DNA from 4 places in the Ruegeria sp. CF3 genome. Region 2 is predicted to be linked to each of the others. Evidence: riboswitches for the same ligand, from Rfam matches in the RefSeq annotation. Region 2 holds a riboswitch; each other region holds the start of a gene.

The links. Region 2 has a riboswitch for cobalamin ahead of ACR0KC_RS07960 (hypothetical protein). Riboswitches for the same ligand answer to the same signal wherever they lie in the genome.
Region 1: linked by a shared signal. The riboswitch ahead of ACR0KC_RS08895 (DUF1636 family protein) and the one ahead of ACR0KC_RS07960 (hypothetical protein) in region 2 are both predicted to bind cobalamin.
Region 3: linked by a shared signal. The riboswitch ahead of ACR0KC_RS10690 (energy-coupling factor ABC transporter permease) and the one ahead of ACR0KC_RS07960 (hypothetical protein) in region 2 are both predicted to bind cobalamin.
Region 4: linked by a shared signal. The riboswitch ahead of ACR0KC_RS14310 (DUF1636 family protein) and the one ahead of ACR0KC_RS07960 (hypothetical protein) in region 2 are both predicted to bind cobalamin.

Annotation. Positions count from the first base shown of each region.
Region 1 is NZ_JBQFRK010000002.1:238,398-240,594, reverse strand. Features, by position in the region: gene ACR0KC_RS08900 (ABC transporter ATP-binding protein) at 1-680, opposite strand, end outside; gene ACR0KC_RS08895 (DUF1636 family protein) at 677-1,033, opposite strand; cobalamin riboswitch at 1,136-1,343, opposite strand; gene ACR0KC_RS08890 (catalase family protein) at 1,602-2,197, shown strand, end outside.
Region 2 is NZ_JBQFRK010000002.1:51,219-53,415, reverse strand. Features, by position in the region: gene ACR0KC_RS07965 (phosphatase domain-containing protein) at 1-346, shown strand, start outside; gene ACR0KC_RS07960 (hypothetical protein) at 351-758, opposite strand; cobalamin riboswitch at 850-1,069, opposite strand; gene ACR0KC_RS07955 (alpha/beta hydrolase family protein) at 1,192-2,049, shown strand; gene rsgA (ribosome small subunit-dependent GTPase A) at 2,086-2,197, opposite strand, start outside.
Region 3 is NZ_JBQFRK010000002.1:665,484-667,680, forward strand. Features, by position in the region: gene ACR0KC_RS10685 (L,D-transpeptidase) at 1-466, opposite strand, end outside; cobalamin riboswitch at 682-894, shown strand; gene ACR0KC_RS10690 (energy-coupling factor ABC transporter permease) at 971-1,654, shown strand; gene ACR0KC_RS10695 (transglutaminase-like cysteine peptidase) at 1,760-1,999, opposite strand.
Region 4 is NZ_JBQFRK010000003.1:550,268-552,464, reverse strand. Features, by position in the region: gene ACR0KC_RS14315 (NAD(P)-dependent oxidoreductase) at 1-511, opposite strand, end outside; cobalamin riboswitch at 656-862, shown strand; gene ACR0KC_RS14310 (DUF1636 family protein) at 948-1,328, shown strand; gene cobW (cobalamin biosynthesis protein CobW) at 1,325-2,197, shown strand, end outside.

The DNA.
Region 1 (2,197 bases), 190 kb from region 2:
GTCAGCACCTTGTCCACCGACCCAAACTCGATCATGCGGGTCGATTTCATCAGCGCCACGTGTGTGGCGAATTCGGGGATCATGACCAGATCGTGTACGATCATGACCACGGTGATCCCAAGCTCGGCGACCAAAGACAGCATCCGCCCTTTTGCATCAGGATCCAGATGGTTGGTCGGTTCGTCCAGAAACAGCAACGAAGGGTTTTGCGCCAAAGCGCGCGCGATATGGGCACGCTGACGTTCGCCTCCGGACAGTTGGGCCATGCGCTTGTCCGCGAGATTTGCGAGACCGGTCAGGTCTAAAATCCGGTCCAGCTCTTGCGCGTGGCCTTCGGCAGAGCGGTCCGCACGGATGGGTATTTGCCCCAGCGCAACATAATCGCGTAACGCCAAGCGTCCATCGGGCAGTTCCTGCTGACCTACCACTGCAATCATGCGCGCACGCTCTTTGGCGGAGAGCTGTTTCAGACTGCGTCCTTTGATCCGAACATCGCCAAGTGCCAGCGGCTCAGCGCCGCACAACAGATTGAGAAGCGTCGTTTTCCCCGCCCCGTTCGGGCCGGCGATGGCTAGAATGGAACCCTCGTCCAACTCGAACGAGACGCCCTGCAACAGGACATCTCCGTTAAGGGCATAATACTCAAGGTTTTCGGCAATCAGAAAGGGTGGCAACGTCATTGCGATGCCCCCTGTTCGATCCGCGGCATGCGCGAGAGGGTTTTATTGGACAACGCCTGCGGGCGATCAGTGGCATTTGTCCAGCCATCCGGGCTTTCACGATACTGCGCTGCAAACTCAGCCAGCGCCTGCACCTCATCCGCGGTCTGAATGCCACCAAAAAGGTATTGCGCCTTTCCTACGGCCTGGAACCCAACCGTTCTGGGACTATCGCAGCCTGCCATGCAAGACGACGCGCGGATCGCAAAACTGCGAGGTAATTTCCCAGTCAACGCATCGCAAATTTCATCAAGGGGCAGCCCTTCAGTGCAGCTTTCGCAGACTAGAATGAAATGATCAGGCGTATCTGGCATGGTCCACTCCACTTGTTTCCAAGCGCATGCGGAAGCTGCCGACAATGTAAACACGCGATTGACGCGCCATCAAAGCCTCCTTCCAGGACGCCCCGCCCCGGGTTGGTTAAACATCTGATGGCAGGTCTCCTGACTTGCGGGTCCGCGCTCGGCCAACCTTCCCGACCCTGTGGACCAGTGGCTGTTTGACCTTGCTCACCGCTTACAGTTGCGGGGGCAGTTACGGAATTGGCACCTTTTGGCAAACCTCACCGTATTCCCTTTTCATCCCGCGGCAACACCACCGGGAACCATCAATCGATTGAGTGCCCGAGAACACCGGACACGTCAATGATAAAGTCGAAGGCGCCCAACTCTGGTCGAGGATCGAGCGCCGGCAACCACGTGTCCGAAGCACCAACCGAATGGGTAGGGCTGCGCGCCGAATTTGTCTGGCCACGGCTGTCCATAGTTGGTGTGTTTGGAAATTAGACAATCTGAGGTAAGCTGAACAAATTTAGAGGTTTAGCTTTGTCAGCGCCTTGCCCCTGTTTGATCATTGCCTGGGTTTATCCAAGGAGACGGTTCTTTGACACATGTTTCGCAAAACGCATTGCCGCCGGATATTGTTGATGATGTCATTGACCACAATCTCGAGGCCGTTGCACGGTGGAAAGGCCATCGCTTAAGGGCTCAGCATGGGCGCAGTCACGGGTGCGTGGCTGCAACATTCACTGTCAGAAACGATCTACCAGAACAGTTCCGTCACGGCCTGTTTGAACAGCCCGCTGCCTATTCAGCCGCACTTCGCTTTTCCAACGGCGCGCATCTGGATGACCGGAAATCGGATGCCCACGGGATGGCGATCAAGCTTTTTGACGTGCCAGGCCCCAAGCTGATCGACGCCGAGGCACTTGCGCATCTGGGGACCACACAACTCAGCGACGAGTTCGATTTCGTATTGGTCGATCAGGATGTGTTTCCCAGCTACGTCCCCGATGAATATGAGCGATTGGGCAGGCTTGTCGCCACATTACAAGCGGTCCAGCACGCGATCAAAGGGCGACGAAAATGGAGCCTTAGGTTGATCACCAAAGGGCTGCGCGCAGGATTTCGCGCCTTCCTCACTCGTGAAGGCAAGCGTCAGTTTCGCGTCGCGAGTGATTTTGCCTCGAACTATATGCA
Region 2 (2,197 bases):
GATTCAGGATGGTGCGCGGAATTTTGGCGCTGATATTCAGGGGCGTGCCAGCAGATGGGTGCATTTGCCGATCGAAGATTTTGGCACGCCACCCAAAGAGATTTTGGACCGCTGGCCCCGCGTTGGCGCGACTGCCCGTCAGGCGTTGTCAGGTGGTGGCCGTGTGCTAGTGCATTGCCGTGGTGGCTGTGGCCGATCCGGGATGGTGGTTCTGCGTCTGATGGTTGAATGCGGTGAACGGCCTGAGGCGGCATTGAAGCGATTGCGTACGGTGCGTCCTTGCGCAGTCGAGACAAATGCCCAGATGCTTTGGGCCGTTGAACCGGCCCGTGTTCAAGCCGTTTGACGGCTTAGACACCAACATGTGGCGAGATTTCGCCACCGTTGTGCTGCACCAGAAGCGAAGCCTCAAGCATGGCGCAAGGAGGATTCCTTAGCAGGTCTGCGGGTAGGCTGCGGTACTCGGTTCCGAACATCATGTCTGCGTAGTCATCCAGCCGGCCGGTATCGATTTCAGGATCGGTTCCGCAGAATACACGTATCTGGTCGCATTGGGCGCGAAAGCGGGCGGTACATCCCTCTGGGCAGTGCGACAGGTCAATACTGCCTTCAATCTCAAACCCAGATTTTGTGACCGGTTTTGTGGTGGACATGGCCTGCGTCAGAGCCCGCGCCATTTGCGCCAGTGCGGGGCAGGTTGCCCCAGTACGTTGGCACACGGTCGCCGCGAATTCGTGCGTTTTAGTCTTCCAGATCATCAATGCGCCCTCCGCGCGCAGGGCGAGGGCGTGGCACAGGTTGGTCGGTGCAGAGCACGATCAAACCCGTCCCGGACACCCCGCCCGAGTTTCGGTTCTACATCTGATGGCAGGTCTCCTGACTTGCGGGTCATCGCTTTGCCGACCTTCCCAGCCTTCAAGGCCAGTGGTATCTCGGCATTGCTCTCCGCTTACAGTTGCGGGGGCAGTCTCGGACTAGGTTCTTTCCGGTTTTCTCCGTGCAGAACCGCACCGTGTTCCCTTTTCATCCCGGCCCGATTGGGCGCGAGAACCATCGCGACATGGCTATCGGCTGCGCCGTGCCCGAGTCAAGAAGATTGCGTCAGGCAAGTGACGTACGGTCCAGCCACGTCAACCTTGACTTGAGGCGCTTCGGGTGAACTGATCAGTTCAGTCGGTATTGGAGGGCACCATGTTGGACACGCAGCAGGCGGTTGTGACCGAGGATTTTCAGATCCCGTCCGACCCGGCAATGTTGTCGGCGCGGCTTTACCGTCCGGTTGCCGACCCCGAAAAGGTGGTCGTCATAAACGGTGCGACTGGGGTGCCGAGGGATTACTATCAGCACTTCGCCCGATGGCTCGCCGAAGAACAGGGCATGGCCTGCCTGACCTATGACTACCGGGATTTTGGTCACTCTTTGGTGGGTTCGCAAAAGCGGTCAAATGTCACCATGGCCGATTGGGCGTTGATCGACATTCCAGCCGCCCGGGCCGAGATGCGCCGACGGTTTCCACAGGCCAAGCTATGGAGCATCGGTCATTCCTTGGGCGGAATGTTTGGCCCGATCCAACCCGATATCGATCAGATCGACAGGATGATCTGTGTCTGTTCGGGTCTGGTAACGCTGGCGGATCACCCTTGGCCTTATCGCGCTTTGGCGGCGTTGTTCTGGTATGGTCACGCGCCGCTGGTGGTCAAGGCGCTTGGCTACCTGCCCGGACGGTTGGTCGGGTTTGGATCGGACCTGCCTGCCCAAGTCTATTGGCAATGGCGCAAATGGTGCACCGCCCCCAAAAGCTATGTGCCAGAGATCGGCACGACACTGCCCGCCGCCCGCTGGAAAGACTTGGGCAAACGTGTCGATCTGTTTACCTTCGCAGATGATGAAATGGTGCCGCCGGATGCTGTCTGGCGTCTTGCCGATCTCTATGGACCCAAAGCCGGGCGCCATCTGCTTGCACCAAGCGAATTAGGAGTGTCCAAGATCGGCCATATCGGTGCATTCGCAAGACGGAATGCGGCAGTCTGGCCTAGACTGATCGCCTGATAGCGCTGGGCACCGGTAGGTCGGTGCCCAGCTTCGTTATAGCCCTTTACGGGATTTTTTCTCGTGCATCACGCTGCGCACCATCTTGCCGAACGCCTTGTCGCGGGCGCGGGCCTGCGCCACCGAAGCGGAATTGTGTTGGTCTTCG
Region 3 (2,197 bases), 610 kb from region 2:
GGGCACGAGAGCCGAGAGCATTATTCGGCCCGGGCTCCATGCCATTCCGGAATTCCGCGTATTCGGGGTTGCGCTCGATCATTGAAGCGGTTGGTGTCCAGTGTGGCCATTCGACCTTTCGGCGGATAACATAGGTGCCGGGCTCGTAAAGGTTCCCGCGCGCGATCGCTACGCCATAGCGCATTGCGGTCCCGCCTTCTTCGATATGATAGAGATAGCGCGCGACGGCATCCACATGGATGTCACCTGGAACCAAACCATCATTTGCCGCGACGCGTCTTGGTAAAAAACGGTCATGAACACCCCACGGATTTGAGGTCATTGGATCGTAACCAATTGGCGTGACCTGACTGTCCCAATAGGTCTTCTGCGATGCGGTTGGCCAGGTTTTGGCGATCAATGGACTGGCCGCAGACGCCGAGAACAGCGCTGTGGTGGATTGAATGAAATGGCGCCTTGTAAGCATAGGTCTCGTCCTGGTTCACAAGTTTAACGTATTTGGATCGCACTATCGCGAATTAATCCGAATCTTAAAGCCTCTAGCAGCTAGAGCTTCAAGAGGTTTCAGGTAACGCTTGGTTTACCCTGTCGATCAAGTGACCGGTTGCGTGAATCCTGCTTCGGTCGAGTTTACATTGGAATAGCTCGCAAAGACAATTGACACAGGCGAAGCCGCCATTGTAGCGGTGAATTGTTTTCGGTTCCTGATGGCGGAAGCCAAAAGGATTAAAAGGGAATACGGTTCGGTGTTTTCAATGGCGCCAATTCCGTAACTGCCCCCGCAACTGTGAGCGGAGAGCGATGCCAAGACACCACTGGTTCGTAATGGAACCGGGAAGGTTGGCGGAGCGAGCACCCGCGAGTCAGGAGACCTGCCGTAAAGCGCCGGGCTATGCCCAGACTGAACCTGTCGGCCTTACGGTCGATTCAACCTGACAAGCCGCCGGGTGAGGCGGTAGGGAGAAAGAACATGCATATCGAACCGGGCATCGTGAATGGTGCCAAAATCGCGCTTTCCTATGTTACCGCCGCAGGTGCGGCTACTTACGCAGCGAAAGAAACGTTTTCCACATTGCGTGCGAATGGACCTGCATCTTTTGTTATGCGCTCGGTGCTCGCCACCGTTGGGGTTTTCCTTTTCTTCGAAGTCCTGCCGCATTTCCCGGTTGGTGTCTCTGAAGTCCACTTCATCCTGGGGTCGACGCTGTTTCTGCTTCTCGGTGCTGCACCCGCGGCTTTTGGATTGGCAGCTGGTCTCCTGATTCAGGGTGTGTTTTTTGCCCCGTTCGATCTTCCGCAGTACTTCATCAACCTGACCACTCTGCTGGTGCCGCTATTTGCGCTACAGGCACTGGCCAGCCGCATCATCGCACCCGGCACAGCATATGTTGACCTCAAATATGGCCAAGCTCTTGCCCTAAGTGCGACGTATCAGGGAGGAGTAGTCGCATGGGTTGGGTTCTGGGCCTTCTACGGCCAGGGTTTCGGCGCAGAAACCATGGCGTCGGTTCTGTCCTTTGGCGGCGCTTATATGCTGGTAATCGTCATTGAGCCGATTGCTGATCTGGCAGTGCTTGCGGCAGCCAAGGCAATGCGCGGTTTGAACAGTACAGGTCTGGTGACTCCGCGTTTGTACAACGCTGCGAAAGCTTGACCAAAGTTTGAAGCAGTGTCCTAAACTTGGGTTGCCGCGAAACAACCAGTAGTCGCAGGACCAAAATTTTATTGTGGCGCGTCTCTAGGGCGCGCCACATTGTCTTTAGCCGCTAGAAACCTGTACCCAACGATCAGGGTGATTTGGGTCCTGTATTCGTAGGAAAAGATACCTCGTTTCCTTCCAAGATTTGATCCTGTTGGTGACATTGTCCAGAATCAAATCGCCTTCACTCGAGCGATAAACTAAAACTGCATGGCCACTGCGATTGGTGTCCAAGACAGTTGCAATAAGTAGCTTCGTAGGATCCAGGCCGTTCTGCATTAGTTCAAACTTCTTTTGCAAAGCGATGTCTCTAGAACCACGCTCAGGTTACAAACCGTCGGCCTGACTAGCGGTTTCGCAACCGAGCGAAGGCATGCGTGAGGGTGTGATCGGGCCGACGAAATTGAAATTCGCGAACCATATTGTTCTTGTGGCTGAGCTCTCTTGGCTCGATGGTCTCAATTTCCACCCACAATGCCCCAAGTTTTTTTGTGAGTA
Region 4 (2,197 bases), on a different contig from region 2:
TGGTCAACACCTTCAAAACAGAGGCCGAGCCCAGATCGCCCGTGTGCAAAATGCGCCGCCCCATGGTGGTCAGGAATGGCAGGATACGTTCAAAAGTCTCACGATCACAGCCTGCGAAGATCGAGATATTACCCGTCGCTGCCCGGTGACATCCGCCCGAAACCGGGCAATCCACCGCTGCGCCGCCTCGTTCGATGACCATTGCGCCAAGGCGTTTGACTTCGGCTTCGTCGGTGGTCGACATTTCCATCCAGATTTTGCCAGGGCCGACCTCTGGCAACACTTCCTGCATCACCGCGTCCGAGGCCGCAGGAGAAGGCAAACAGGTTATAACAGCATCGCAATCGCGCATCAGCTGCGCCGGACATTTGGCGGCTTTGGCACCCTTGGCGACGAATTCGGTCACCAGATCCGGGTTCAGGTCATGAACCGTCAGATCGATACCGTTTCGTAGCAGCGATCCAGATAGCTTGCCCCCTACATTCCCCAGCCCGACAAACCCTACTTTCATGCGCGGTATCCTCCTGTTCGCATCTTGCTGCCATGCCAGCACGTCGTTGCAGAAGTATCATGCCGCCCAGCGACCCCGACAGGTCGCTTTTTATCCGCTTTTTCACGGATCGGCGCGACTCGCTTGACAAGCAACCCTGCCCTGCCGCATGTCCCTTTCGTTGGTGTCTGCGAGAGCAGATGAAAAGGGAATGCGTCAGCGGTTTTTGCCGTCAAACGCAGCCGCCCCCGCGACCGTGACCGGAGAGGGTGCCCAAAGCCACTGGCAGTATGGCCGGGAAGGCGGGACATCCGACAGAGGCCTCCTCTGAAATCCGCAAGCCGGGAGACCTGCCAACGCCCGAAGATGAAACCGGACGGGGTGTTCCGGTGTGGGGCTGTGATCGGCCCGCATGAAACCCCGTCCCCCACGAAGAGGATTTGGGGGGATGAGAGACATGACCGAGACCGCACCGGTCGAACTGCTGGTTTGCACTACCTGCCGTCGCGGGCTGCCTGTCGAGGATGACGCCCAGCGCCCCGGCACGTTGCTGCACAAGGCGCTTGAACAGGCGGGCCTGCCCGAAGGCATTACCTTGAAAGCTGTGGAATGCCTGTCGAATTGCGATGAAGGCTGCTCGATCGTGCTACGCGGAGGACCGGATCGCTGGACTTTCGTGTATGAGCATCTGAACGAGATCGACCATGTTGAAACCATCGTCGAAGGCGCAGCCAAATACCTCGCCACCGAGGACGGTTTGGTCAAATGGCGCGAACGTCCCGAACATTTCCGCAAAAACTGTGCGGCCCGCATTCCCCCGATTGGAGCCCTGAAATGAGCAATCTCGAGAAACTCCCCGTCACTGTGATCACCGGCTTTTTGGGCTCGGGCAAAACCACACTGGTGCGCCATCTGATGCAGAACCCGCAGGGCAAGCGTCTGGCGGTGGTCGTCAACGAATTCGGCGATGTCGGCGTCGATGGCGATATCCTGAAGTCCTGCGCCATTCCTGATTGCCCGGCGGAAAACATCATGGAACTGGCCAATGGTTGCATCTGCTGCACCGTGGCCGATGATTTCATCCCGACCATTGAAGCCCTGATGGCACTAGAGCCGCGCCCCGATCACATCCTGATCGAAACCTCCGGTCTTGCCCTGCCAAAACCGCTGCTGAAGGCGTTCGACTGGCCCGATATCCGCTCGAAAATCACCGTCGATGGCGTGATTGCTCTGGCCGATGCCGAGGCCGTGGCCGCTGGTCGGTTCGCTCCGAATGTCGAGGCGGTGGATGCGCAACGCATGGCAGATGACTCGATTGATCATGAAACTCCCTTGTCCGAGGTGTTCGAGGATCAGATTTCCTGCGCCGACATCATTCTGCTGACCAAGCCCGATCTGGCTGGCCCGGAAGGCGTTGCGAAAGCGAAAGAGATCATCGCCGCCGAAGCGCCCCGCCCCATGCCCGTGGTCGAAGTGGCCGAGGGTGCCGTGGACGTCCGCGTCGTGCTGGGTCTAGAAGCCGCGGCCGAGGATGACATGGACGCGCGTCCCAGCCATCACGACGGCCATCACGATCACGAGCATGACGATTTCGAAAGCATCATCGTTGAACTGCCCGAGCAAACCGATCCGATTGATCTGGTCGCCAAGATTGAACGATTGGCCAACGAGTTGAATATCCTGCGCGTCAAAGGCTATGCCGCCGTT